DNA from 3 places in the Sphingobacterium sp. DR205 genome. Region 3 is predicted to be linked to each of the others. Evidence: riboswitches for the same ligand, from Rfam matches in the RefSeq annotation. Region 3 holds a riboswitch; each other region holds the start of a gene.
What was found. Region 3 has a riboswitch for S-adenosylmethionine ahead of metE (5-methyltetrahydropteroyltriglutamate--homocysteine S-methyltransferase). Riboswitches for the same ligand answer to the same signal wherever they lie in the genome.

Region 1: linked by a shared signal. The riboswitch ahead of metF (methylenetetrahydrofolate reductase [NAD(P)H]) and the one ahead of metE (5-methyltetrahydropteroyltriglutamate--homocysteine S-methyltransferase) in region 3 are both predicted to bind S-adenosylmethionine.
Region 2: linked by a shared signal. The riboswitch ahead of G6053_RS06485 (5-oxoprolinase) and the one ahead of metE (5-methyltetrahydropteroyltriglutamate--homocysteine S-methyltransferase) in region 3 are both predicted to bind S-adenosylmethionine.

What each region holds. Positions count from the first base shown of each region.
Region 1 is NZ_CP049333.1:6,738,420-6,742,961, forward strand. It holds gene G6053_RS28365 (DUF2723 domain-containing protein) at 1-1,218, opposite strand, end outside; gene metF (methylenetetrahydrofolate reductase [NAD(P)H]) at 1,523-2,479, opposite strand; SAM riboswitch class I at 2,551-2,653, opposite strand; gene G6053_RS28375 (hypothetical protein) at 2,755-3,606, opposite strand; gene rimM (ribosome maturation factor RimM) at 3,868-4,392, opposite strand.
Region 2 is NZ_CP049333.1:1,543,034-1,547,575, forward strand. It holds gene G6053_RS06480 (glycoside hydrolase family 95 protein) at 1-1,580, shown strand, start outside; gene G6053_RS06485 (5-oxoprolinase) at 1,717-1,980, opposite strand; SAM-I-IV-variant riboswitch at 2,047-2,140, opposite strand; gene G6053_RS06490 (DUF3050 domain-containing protein) at 2,374-3,138, shown strand; gene G6053_RS06495 (N-acetylmuramoyl-L-alanine amidase) at 3,198-4,542, opposite strand, start outside.
Region 3 is NZ_CP049333.1:633,400-637,941, forward strand. It holds gene G6053_RS02595 (tetratricopeptide repeat protein) at 1-136, shown strand, start outside; gene metE (5-methyltetrahydropteroyltriglutamate--homocysteine S-methyltransferase) at 228-2,540, opposite strand; SAM riboswitch class I at 2,615-2,718, opposite strand; gene G6053_RS02605 (response regulator transcription factor) at 2,871-3,560, opposite strand; gene G6053_RS02610 (HAMP domain-containing sensor histidine kinase) at 3,615-4,542, opposite strand, start outside.

The sequences.
Region 1 (4,542 bases), 1.1 Mb from region 3:
TAACTTGAGATAACTTCTATAGTAAGCTTGATGATTTGCATCCTGGCTATAAATACGGGGAAAAAATGTTTCTCGATCAAAATCATACTTATCCACCTGGGTAAATGCCGTGTAATTGGACTCATCTTTCCGATAACTGGTTTTATTTTCTATGTCCACAGCTTTCGAATCGTAGTAAGGTCCTTTCACCAAAGGTTCCCGTGTGTATTGTTCCCGTCCTAAGTAACCCAAAAACGAAAAGACATTATCTGGTGCATTATTATTGAGGGATGGATTCGCTATACCACGGATCAATACCATGGTATAGGAACTATAGCCAAACAGAATAAAACAAAATACCAATAAGGCTGTGTTTAATGTATACTTCCGGTTTCTATGCGAATAAAAAAGACCATATACAATGACGCCACCGATAAGTACGCACAAGAACAGAATTCCAGACCCAAACCCCAGTCCGAGTGAATTCACAAATAACAGGTCTATTTTGGAAGCAAAACCTACCAACCACTGAATGACACCCCAAAGAATTGCTGCCAAAACCAACAAGCCTAATAAAAATGCCGTTAAAACACCTTTCAGATTAATTTGCGAAGTCCTTTTAAAATAGACCACCATGGCTATGGCTGGAATAGCCAACAGATTCAATAGGTGCACTCCGATCGAAAGTCCCATGACAAAAGCAATAAAAATCAACCAGCGGTCGCTTCCATGCTGATCTGCCCGCGCTTCCCATTTGAAAATTGCCCAGAAAACCACTGCCGTACAAAGCGAGGACATCGCGTACACTTCAGATTCCACAGCGGAATACCAAAATGTATCACTGAAGCTGAAAGCCATTGCCCCGACTGTCCCTGCAGCGAAAAGCTGTAGGTAGTAGGAGAAAGTAGGCTGCTGTGGCTTCTTCAAAATTTTCTTGGCTATAGCAGTGATTGTCCAAAACAGAAATACTACTGTCAAACCACTACAGATCGCCGAACCAATATTCATCCAGTAGGCTATCTTTCCGACGTTACCGAGTGCGAGATTGGAAAAAACATTCTGAATAAGCAAAAATAAAGGTGCGCCGGGCTGATGCGCCACCTCAAGTTTGTAGGCACAGGCAATAAATTCACCACAGTCCCACCAGCTTACGGTCTTTTCAACGGTAGCAATGTAGACAAGCGTGGCAATAAGGCCACAGGTCAAACCGAATAGATTATTTAATTTATTGTACGTCATAAGGTCAACTGGTATAAATCTTTATTCCTTTTAGTACTTTAAATTAAACAGTTATCTCGATTTAAAAATGTTAATTAACACTATTTAACATCATGATTTAATAAAAATATTTTTCTGAGGATGCTGCTTCTATAATGAAAAGAGAAATACAGTTTTTTAAAGGGAAGTGATGCCAACCTTCGCCCGCTATGCACGACAGGCGACAATCGGATGGACAGAAATTCGTTTCACAGAGACATAGACGTATTTCTACTATAGTTTTAATAAAAAAGCGAGGGACTCTTCCCTCGCTCTATTTATATTTTTAGACTAATTTTTCAACAATCTTTTTGGTTGGACCGGGATTACTCATGGTATAAAAATGCAACACTGGCGCACCAAATTTGATCAGTTCCTGACATTGTTGTACAAGCCATTCTTCACCTACTTGCCTTACATCGGCATTGGTTTTACATGATGCAACTGCATCACTCAATTCCTCCGGAATATCCAAATGGAAAATTCGTGGCAATGTGACCAACTGTTTTTTTGTCGTCAAAGGTTTGAGCCCCGGAATAATAGGCACATGAATTCCGTTGTCACGGCATTTGGTCACAAATTCCTTGTATTTTTCTACATTAAAGAACATCTGCGTCACGATAAATTCCGCCCCCATATCGACTTTTTGTTTCAGGTATTTAAAGTCCGTATTGAAATTAGGTGATTCAAAATGTTTCTCCGGATATCCGGCAACTCCGATACAAAAATCAGTTTTTTCAGATGTAATAATATCTTCGTGGAGATACTTCCCCTTATTCATATCCGCGACCTGCTCCAATAGATCCGTAGCAAAAGCGTGACCACCTTCAGTTGGAATAAAATCAGCATCTCCTTTACGCGCATCACCTCGCAGCACCAACACATTGTCGATACCCAAGAAATTCAGGTCAATCAAAGCATTTTCTGTTTCCTCTTTGGTAAAGCCACCACATATCAGATGCGGCACTGCATCTACCTTATACTTATTCATGATAGCAGCACATATCGCCACTGTTCCCGGTCGTTTGCGATAGGATACTCGCTCCAATAACCCGCTAGCATGTTCCTTATAGATGTAATCTTCACGATGATAAGTTACATCTATAAAAGGTGGTTTAAATTCCATCAGCTCATCCATTGTTTTAAAAATACTTTGGATGCCCTGTCCCTTTGCAGGAGGCAATAGCTCAAAAGAAAACAATGTTTTTCCTTTAGCATTCTGGATATGATCGGTAATCTTCATTAAAAAACTGTTTTAAGTTTGGGTTGGCTTACATCGAAACGCACAAGTCGAGGATATGTCTATCTGCATGTAACTTATCTTTCCCACATGGAGCAGGGTAGAATTTAGCACCTTGAACAATACAGGTTGCTAAGGCTTCACTGGGTCTAGTCCCTCGGCCTTTCTCTATAAGCGTTGCTAATATCGTTTTAAAAAACCAAACAACAAAAATATTTTTCGAAAATCTATAAATTACATCGATAAAGCTGTCTTGCTCCCGGCTTTATCGATGTAATTTATCCCAAAGTTGATAGTGAGTTACGTAAATTCTTCAAATAAAATGTAATTAATAGCAACCCCGTCACACTATACTTCTCCTTTTGTCCATACTTAAATCCAGCTAGCAAATATTTATAGGCGACCATTGCATTTTCCTCATTGTAAAACAACTCCTTCCACGAGACAGGAACATCTTTCCATTCCTTTAATACAATTCCATTTTGGGCATAGGTAATCGGCGACTCAACTCCGTCTATCTTGTAATCATTATGAACGCCAGAATTAGAAATGTGCTGAAAATAGGCAATCGAATAATCTAAAAAATTCAATGCACGGCTCTTTATCTCTTGGTCATTCTCAGCTCTTGTTGGAATATTACGCCAAAGATTGATTCCGCTATCAAATTTACTGGGCTGCTCCCGAATGGGTGTCTTGTCCAATTCGAAATTGATGTACAGTCGCTCGGTATTTGGCAAATGAGCGGAATTAAACGCAGAGAAATCACCTTTCAACTGCACAAAATCCTTTTTCATCCGGATAATATCCAAGGATAGTTTTCCCTTTGTAGCATCTATAAGCTCAAGCTTACTCCCGTTAAATGCATATTTACCATACAACAGGATATCGTCTATGGCGAGGACAAAATGTTCTTTATCCTGAAGGGAAAGAAAGGAACGATAATAAAGCGGGTGATCACAACGGGCATCAGGCTCAACATTTAGCGGATTATCGGCTTTAGCCTTTAAATAAACCTCATTGGTATAACCGCAGATAACCTGGTAATTTCCGTCAGGGAACTCCTTATCCCTTCCCAGAAAAACGCAGGAGGACAAAAATAGCGTTAAAATAAGGATCAATAATGGTCTCAAAACGATCATTTAATATGGTCAATATATTGATTATTTAGTACCAATATACTCAAAATCCCCCAAAGTAAGATATACCAGATCATTTCAACAAGTGAATTCCGCCAATAAAATCAAATACTTTTGTGACCTTAACCCAATGAAACAAAAGCAGGTTCAAAACTTCGCTTACGAATTTGAACCTGCTTTGTTAATATTTACACGAATCAAGCAATACGCTTAAATCCCGATCTGGACAACGGATTTAAGCTAAGATCGCCTCTCTTATTCTTTATAGAGATCAACTAGCCCTTCAGGCAATGTAACTTCAATAATCTCTTCTTCGCCATCTATTCCTAAGATTAAATCATCGGATAGCGGAAACATCAATTCTTTACCATTCATATCAACTGTAGCGACGAATTGCTGTGGAAATTCCTGTACATCCGTAATTTCTCCCAGTTCACCATGAGTTTCGTCGATCACCAAAAATCCAATTAAATCCGTATATCTAAAATCATCTGGATCCCGTTCTGGCATTTTATCATTGGACAGATAAACCTTTTTGCGGACAAGTGCCTGTGCCTTATCGATGTGATCGACATCTTCAAATGTCACGTAGGCCGTACTATTTTTCTGCAGTTTTATAGCATCGATAAAATAGGGCACAAGCTTTTTGTTGACCTCCAGGAAAACGACATCCATATCCAGGCTTTCGTAGTCTTCAAATTCGAAAAACAATTGTATTTCGCCTTTAAGCCCCCTCGTTTTGCTGATATAGCCTATATAAAAACTTTGATCGACAGTCATTTGGTAGTATTGCGTATTGAGATATTAGTATTGAGATGCTATTTTGATCAGCTTCGCTATATATTGAGCATCTGTTTAATTTTCATTTTTTTGAATGAAGATATAATGGTATGGCCCGTTCACTATTTTGGACCAGCGCAATCAGCATCA
Region 2 (4,542 bases), 910 kb from region 3:
TTGTTATTCAACAGGCTGACGAAGTGCTAATTTACGTGGCAACAGATACTGATTTTAAAGGTAAGGATTTTGAGCGTACGACAGCTGAAACGCTAACAAGGGCTTTGAAAAAATCCAATAGCCAGCAGTATGCTGAACATCTGCAAAACTATTTGGCAAAGTTCAACCGCTTGTCGCTCCGATTGGGGCAGTCGAAAGATGACTTACCGACCGATCAGCGTTTGGTGGCTTTCGGTAAAGAACCGGATCAGGATCCAGGATTAGCGGCGCTATTCTATCAGTATGGTCGCTACCTGAGTATCAGCAGTACGCGTTTAGGCTTGCTACCACCAAACTTACAGGGCTTATGGGCAAATCAGATTCAGACGCCCTGGAATGGGGACTACCACCTGGATATCAATGTGCAGATGAACCATTGGCACCTCGGGGCGGCTAATCTGGGGGAGCTTAATGAACCCTTGGTGGGTCTTGTGGAAGGCCTTATGGCCCCGGGAGCAAAGACCGCGAAAGCGTACTATAATGCACCGGGCTGGATGGCCCATGTGATCACCAATGTATGGGGCTATACCGAACCGGGAGAGTCTGCTTCCTGGGGCATTGCCAATGCGGGCTCAGGCTGGCTCTGCAATAACCTCTGGGAACATTACCTCTATACCGAAGATATAGACTACCTACGGAGGATATACCCGATTCTCTATGGAGCAGCACAGTTTTACTCCAGTGCCCTGACCGAACACCCAACCAAGGGCTGGCTGTTGACTTCGCCATCTGTATCTCCCGAAAATTCCTTCAAGCTCCCTAATGGCCAGCAGGCAAATGTCACGATGGGGCCAACAATAGATAATCAGATCGTACGCGAATTATTTGTAAATATCATCCATGCAGCGGGATTATTGGGCAATCAATCGGATCCTTTTTTAACGAAGGTTGCGGCGCAACTGAAACGTTTAGCACCAGCGGTGCAGCTAGGCAAAGATGGCCGCATCATGGAATGGATCGAAGATTATGAAGAGGTGGATCCACAGCATCGGCATATCTCGCATCTGTATGGCTTGTATCCGGGCTATTTGATTCGTTATGGTGAACATCCAGACTGGCAGCTTGCCGCTAAAAAAAGCCTGGATGTACGGGGGGATGATGGACCGAGTTGGGCCATTGCCCATAAACTACTGTTTTGGACCAGATTGCATGAAGGCGAACGGGCTTATAAATTATTTCGGCAACTCATGACTCCACGTGTTGATACACATATCAATTATTGCGCCGGTGGTGGTGTTTACGCCAATTTGCTAACAGCAGGGCCCCCATTTCAGATCGATGGTAATTTTGGCGGAGCAGCGGGTATCGCCGAGATGCTGGTGCAGTCGCATCAGGATACGGTGTATCTTCTGCCGGCGGTTCCTCAGGCCTGGAAAAAAGAAGGCCGGGTGACAGGCATGCGCATCAAGGGAAATCACACGCTAGATATGGAATGGAAAGATGGTAAGATACTGAACTATCAGATCTATTCACCCAAATCACAACAACTTAAGGTATGTATAGATCATAACTGGATCGCCTATCGTACAAAAGAAAAATAACAAAACATAGCGTCCTCAACCGAATTGGATCATGCAATTTTTTGCATGATAGGGGATAGATCGGCAATTTCCAAAACCAACAACAACAGCGCGCACGAAGTCCTTTCGATGCGCGCTGTTTTTTGTGCCGATGCGATTACTGTAAAGGGATCAAGACGTTCTGTTCCAAACGTACAGGCACCTGCTTTACTGAGGTAAAACCGTCTTCCTTGGAAATGATGTTGGAAAGATCCAGTCCTCTTTTGGAGAACGTACTGATCAAAGCAGTCCGAAAGGTTGCCTTGGCCGAACCCCAACCTTGTCCTAAGATGGTGTCGTTGTTGAGTTGTATCAGTTCGTCCGTAGAATAATAATTGAATTTTTCCAGTAAGTGTTGGTAAAGATTTGTTGTTGTAGCCATACAATTTAAAAATTTAAAGGATTAAACCATAAACTGTATCCAGATCTTGTTGGGAAAATAAGCGTTGTGCAACGTTTATTTTGGTCGAAACCCGTATTAATTTACCACCGCGGTGCCTACACTCGGTTGGTATTGCATCATGCAATTCTGAATACTCTACAAATATAGTAGATTATTTTTTATAATAAAAAATATTTTTGTTTTTAACGGTAAATGAGCATTGACAAGAAGATTAGGACGATCAAATGTAGAGGCTGCCTGTTGCCTGTGATTTAGTTAGCTGTTGTCTGTGATTTGGTTATGAAGCGGATAGCCGGAAGGGGAATTTATCATGTTACTGTAATCTCATTGAAAATACTTTAAAAAACAGCGATAAGACAATACTTTTGCGCCATGAATAGAATTGCGGAAATTAACGAATACATTGCTGCCGAACGCGAGGTATTATTGCAACACCCTTTATATCGTAAGATCAAAACGATCAAGCATCTACGTTCTTTTACAGAAGGGCATGTTTACGCTGTATGGGATTTTATGTCTCTACTAAAAGCTTTACAGATTAAACTGACCTGTACGACTTTACCTTGGTTTGCGAGCGAGCATCCATCGACACGCTATCTGATCAACGAGATTGTATTGGCTGAGGAATCTGACGAATACATTGATGGTCGTCGGTTGAGCCATTTTGAAATGTATCTGGACGCAATGAGTGAAATGGGGGCAGATCCACACCTGATCAATAAGTTTATCGCCCATGCCAAGAAATCCAAAAGTATTTTCGATGCCATTGCTTTGACAACTTTGGACAAACGGATTAAAGATTTTCTGAACTTTACTTTTGAACTGATCGAAGAGGGACAGGTACATAAAATTGCCGCAGCTTTTACATTCGGACGTGAGGATCTTATCCCAGGTATGTTTACCTCTATTTTGCAGGAGCTAAAAACCAACTTCCCAGAATCGAGCTTGGATAATTTTATCTATTATTTCCAACGTCATATTGATCTGGACGGTGATGAGCATGGTCCTTTGGCAATGCAGATGATCTCTGATCTAGCCAAAGAGGATGATGAGAAGTGGGAAGAAATGAAAATAGTAAGTAAAGAGGCGCTTCAAAAGCGTATTGAACTCTGGAACGCAATAGAAGACTCCCTATAGGGAATCTTCTATTGTTTGGAATCTTTGTAAAAAGAATTAACGGATAGTTTTACAAAAAACTATTCCGACAGAGAGGTTTTTATTGCTTTGGCGAAAGCGCTGATAAATTGCGGGTCCAATGTGTCGGAAAATGTATTTATATTCCCCAAGCTGACAATGAGCGCAGGTATTTTTGCTCCCCGTAGGATAGCGTGACTATGGCTTTCAACTGGTTTCTGCGTACTCAATCCTTGATTTTTTAAATTTTGTGTGAGACGGAATGCGAATTCCCGACTTTGATCCTGTATCTTCGGGAGCTCAACGGCTTTTGGATAAAATAAGCCGATTGGCAGTTTTGTGTTTGCAGGATCGACATCGAAATGAATGGAAACCAAGGCATCGCCAGTAAATGCCGCGCGGTCTTTGAGCATCATAAATTCGTCTTTCGAATGGGTCAATACAACCTGAAAACCTTCTTTTTCAAGTTCATTTTGAATCATCTTACAAGCCTGTAACGTAAGATCTTTCTCTTTGAGGCCTTTGCTGTTGGTGGCGCCATTATCTTTGCCGCCATGTCCCGGATCCAGAACAATGGTCTTTACACCGTTTTTAACAGCAGTGAGCGCAGTGATTTTTTCTTTCGGGGGATTAATAAAAGAAAAAGAGACAATTAACACGAATATACAGGGAACAAACAGCAGATACTGATAACCTTTCGTGCGTGGCGATAGATTTCGCATCAACCTGTCGATGCGTTCTACCAATTCATTTTGGTTTTTTAAAATTCTACTTTGCATATAATCTAATTGTTGATGTTGTTGTGTCAGATTCAGTAGGAAGCTTGCATAATCGGTCTTTCCATAGCATTCACCCACTGCACGGTCGACCTGAAACTCATGTAGGCGGTGCAGTTCTTTCCGAACCCAGTAAATGGCGGGGTTTATCCAGAAAAAGCAGCACATCAATTCGATGTATAATTTGTCGCGGGCATGCCCTTTTAAAATATGCTGTGCCTCATGGGCAAAGATGAGCTTGCCTTCATGACTTTCAATTGCGTTTTTATCCATGACGATGTAATGAAAGATCGAACAATTATTGAATTGATTAAAGGGCTGAATCACTTTAATTCCCTGATGCACCTGAAAATCCATTTTCTTTAAGCGGAATGCGAGCTTTAAGCACCGATAAACTAATCGTGTCAGAAAGAAGACTGCGATCAGTAGATAAGCATAAGCGAGTATTTTTTTTAACTCCAACTTGTCCCATAGGTTGGGTTGTTGTTCGGACTCGATCAAAAGAGGCGTATTGGAATTGCTTAACTGCTCCTGCAACGCTACCTCCTGATTTGACTTTGTTTTGGGATCGTTTAAATCGACATAATCGGTCTTAAATTTAAGAAAGGGAACTACGCTACAGAAGCTAACC
Region 3 (4,542 bases):
AAAGGCTTTAAAAATCCTCAAAATGGCTAAGTTGGATAACCTGGACAGCGATCTGTCCACGGTCATAAAGTCTGTCGAAGATCGGATTAAAGGAAAACAGGAAATGACCAAGACAAGCAAAAAGCGAGGTAAATAACTGACGAAGATGCTTGATTTCGGATAAAGTACTCAAAAAATAAGCCCAAGATGAATTCTCATCTTGGGCTTTTATCAATATAGTTTAAGAATTATTCTGCTCTTAAGATTTTCGCAGCATCAACCATTGATTCTAAAGCAGCTTTAGTTTCAGGCCAAGCGCGTGTCTTCAAGCCACAATCTGGATTAACCCAAAGTTGCTCCGCAGGAACTACTGCTTTTGCTTTGCGCAATAAGTCTACCATCTCATCTTTGCTTGGTACACGTGGTGAGTGAATATCATATACACCTGGACCGATATCGTTCGGGTATTTGAAATCACCGGCAAATGCATTCAATAATTTCATTTGTGAACGGGAAGTCTCAATTGTGATTACGTCTGCATCCATTGCTGCGATATCTTCGATCACATTGTTGAACTCAGAGTAACACATGTGTGTGTGGATCTGTGTATCATCCTCTACATTGGATGAAGATACACGGAAAGCACGAACTGCCCAGTTCAAGTAATCTTTTTGATCAGCTTTGCGTAATGGTAAGCCTTCACGGATTGCTGGTTCATCAATCTGGATGATTTTGATTCCTGCTTTTTCCAAAGCTTGTACTTCATCCAGGATGGCCAATGCGATTTGGTAAGTTGTTGTCGAACGTGGTTGATCGTTACGCACGAAAGACCATTGTAAGATGGTAACTGGACCAGTTAACATCCCTTTAACCGGACGGTTAGTCAATGATTGAGCGTAAGAAGACCAACGTACAGTCATGTCTTGTGGACGATAAACATCTCCGTAGATAATTGGAGGTTTCACACAACGGGAACCATAGGATTGTACCCAACCGTTCTGAGTGAATGCATATCCCGCCAATTGCTCACCGAAGTATTCAACCATGTCATTACGTTCGAACTCGCCGTGAACCAATACGTCGATATCCAATTGTTCTTGAAGACGGATTGTGTTTTCGGTTTCTTCGGCAATTGCTTTATCGTATTCTTCTTGTGTGATCGCTCCTTTTTTCAAATCAGCTCTCCATTTACGCACATCTTTCGTTTGTGGGAATGAACCGATCGTTGTTGTAGGGAATGCTGGCAAGTTGAACTTCGCTTGTTGTGCTGCTTTACGGTCAGCAAATACTGATGTACGTTTTGCATCATCATCAGTGATATTGCTCGTACGTGTTTTAACTTCTGGTTTGTGGATCAATGGAGAAGTACGACGGCTTTCAGCAGCAGCTTTGTTTGCTTCAAAACGTTTTGTCGTTTCTGCATCAACCTCACCGTCAGCTAAGATCGCTAGATCTTTTACCTCTGCTAATTTCTGTTTTGCGAATGCTAACCAGTTTTTAACTTCAGCAGGCAATGATTGCTCATTGTGCTCATTGTCCAAATCAAAAGGAACGTGCAATAATGATGAAGAAGGAGCAACCCAAACGCGTTCTTTTCCTAATGCATCAACCGCTTGTTTGATTTTAACCAACGATTTTTCGTAATCGTTTTTCCAGATGTTACGGCCTTCAACAATACCCAATGATAATGTCAATGAAGCAGGAACTTTAGCCAAAACGGTATCCAATTGGTTTTCACCGCGTACTAAATCCAAATGTAATGCATGGATCGGTAAGTTAACCGCGATATCTTCGTTGTCTTTTAATGCTTCGAAGTAAGTCGTAGCGATTAATTTGATATTTTTTGCAGCAGCAGCTAATTTCTCAAAAGTAGGTTGGTATAATGCTTTTACTTTTTCGTCTAGATCCAAAGCCAAGAAAGGCTCGTCAATCTGAACATATTGTGCACCAGCTTCTGCCAATTTAGCCAGGATTTGCTCATATACCGGAACCAATTTGTCCAATAGGTCGATACGGTCGAAACCAGCTTCTTTTTCTTTACCGATCAAAAGGTAAGTGATTGGGCCTAATAAAACAGGTTTTGTCTCAATACCCAATGATTTTGCTTCGTTGTATTCATTTAAGAATTTCTCAGAAGTCAATTTGAATTCTTGATCCTTTGTGAATTCGGGAACCATATAGTGGTAATTGGTATCCAACCACTTGGTCATTTCCATTGCAGTCACGTCAATTCCTTCTTGCTGGAAACCGCGGGCCATAGCAAAATATAAGTCTAAGCTGTAGTTGTTATCAACTTTATTCAATAAAGAATGATAACGAGCAGGAATAGCACCAACAGTAAGGGTTAAATCCAATACTTGATCGTAAAAAGAGAAGTCATTGGAAGGGATCAAATCTATTCCAGCATCTTTTTGTGTTTTCCAATTGCCTTCACGAATTTTTTTTGCTGTGTCCAATAATTCCTCAACAGAAGATTTTTTAGCCCAATAGGCCTCATTGGCTTTTTTCAATTCGCGGAACGCGCCCACACGAGGGTAACCTAAATTGTTAGTCAATAACATAATAATGTTTTTAATATTTCTTTACAACTATATTTCTTGCTAGAGAGAAGGACACACTAGAATTCGGTGACTTCGGCTTATCATTCCCATATCAAGTAGGGTAGAATTTAGCACCTTGTCAAGGGACAGGTTGCTAAGGCTTCATCGGGTCTATTCCCTCTGCCTTTCTCTATAAGCGACGCTAAGTTAGTACATTTTTTTTTGATATGCAAATTTTTTATAAAAGTGCATCTATTTTTTATAATCTACTAAGGATAGAAAAGTTTTATTTCTTTCTTTTCATTGGAAAGCAGGGTGAAATTGTTCAATGGAATCTCACCCGCTATGTTTTTAGCTTACCAGAAGTTTGTACCCTTTCCCGTGCACATTGACAATTTCTACCTTGTTATCTTCTTTTAGATATTTGCGAAGTTTGCTGAGAAATACATCCATACTTCTGCCGGTGAAATAATTGTCGTCATGCCATATTTTTAATAAGGCTTCTTCACGGGTCAATACATCATTCTTTTTTAAACAGAGCAGACGGAGCAACTCGGCCTCTTTTGTTGATAATTTTTGCGTTTGGCCCTTGTAGGAGATCTGCTGACTTGTATAATCAAAGAAGTAATCTCCAATTTCAAATTTGTCTGCAACCACTTCATCTTCTTTGTCTCTAACACTACGTTTCAGAAGGGCATTAATCCGAAGCAGCAACTCCTCAACACGGAACGGCTTGGTAATATAATCATCTCCACCTAATTCAAATGCCTCAGTCTTGTCTTCCATCATCCCCTTTGCGGTGGCGAAGATGATCGGTACAGTGCTATTTGTTTTTCTGATTTCACGGCCTACGGTAAAACCGTCTTTTTTAGGCATCATGACATCGAAAATGCATAAGTCGTAATCATTTTTTTTAAATTGGGAAATGGCTTCGTCCCCATCTATACAGAGCGTAACGTCAAATTTTCCCTTTAATTCGAGATAATCCTTTAAAAGATCCCCCAAATTGGGATCATCTTCTGCTAATAATATCTTTTGCATAATGAATCTATTAATTTTCACTAATGTTCCCTGAATATACAAAAAAGGAACGTGTTATTTTTTTATGGGCAAAATTACCTCAAAGGTTGTGCCCTTATCTTTCTCACTTTTTACGGTGATCCTTCCATTGAGCCTTCTCAATATATCCTGGACATAACTGAGGCCTAGGCCAAAACCTTTTACATTGTGGACATTTCCAGTAGGAATGCGATAAAACTGATCGAATATCTTTTGAAGGTGGTCCCGGCTCATCCCGATTCCATTGTCAGCAATGGTGATAACGATGTTGTCGCCGACATTTTTGGAATTGATATTGACATGTAGATCTCCTTTATTGTATTTGATCGCATTATCCAGTAGATTGTAAAAAACATTTGAAAAATGCAGTTCATCCCCGACAACAATATCTTTTGTCGCCGCTAGGTCAACACTGAACTGTCCGCCGATGTTCTGCATCCGAAGCTGCATACTGTCGGTGACGGCGGCAACAAGGTCGTTGATATGCACATCTTCACGGTCGAGTTTTAAGGTTTCTTTCTCCAGTTTTGCCAAATCCAGTACCCGTTCAATATGATTTCCGAGACGAACATTCTCGTCGTAAATGATATTGGCCAATTTCTGTACACGTTTATGGTCTGCATTGATGTCCGGATCCTTGAGTGATTCGCTGGCGATCATAATCGTAGCCACGGGAGTTTTAAACTCATGTGTCATGTTGTTTATGAAGTCGGTTTTCATTTCAGATACTTTCTTTTGCCTGAAGATAATAATAAGCGTATACGCAAAACATCCGACCAGTAGAAACAGGAGCGCGAGCATGGGCAGTAATAAATAGCCCATGTTGTCCGCAATAATCGCTTTTTTATTCGGAAAATATATTGTCAGTTTTCCCGGCGCAGCACCGATGTCACCTTTAAAAAGAGCAGTTGAGTACTTTGTGGTATTTTTAGGGCTGTTTAATTCGGCTTCATTCAGGATATTG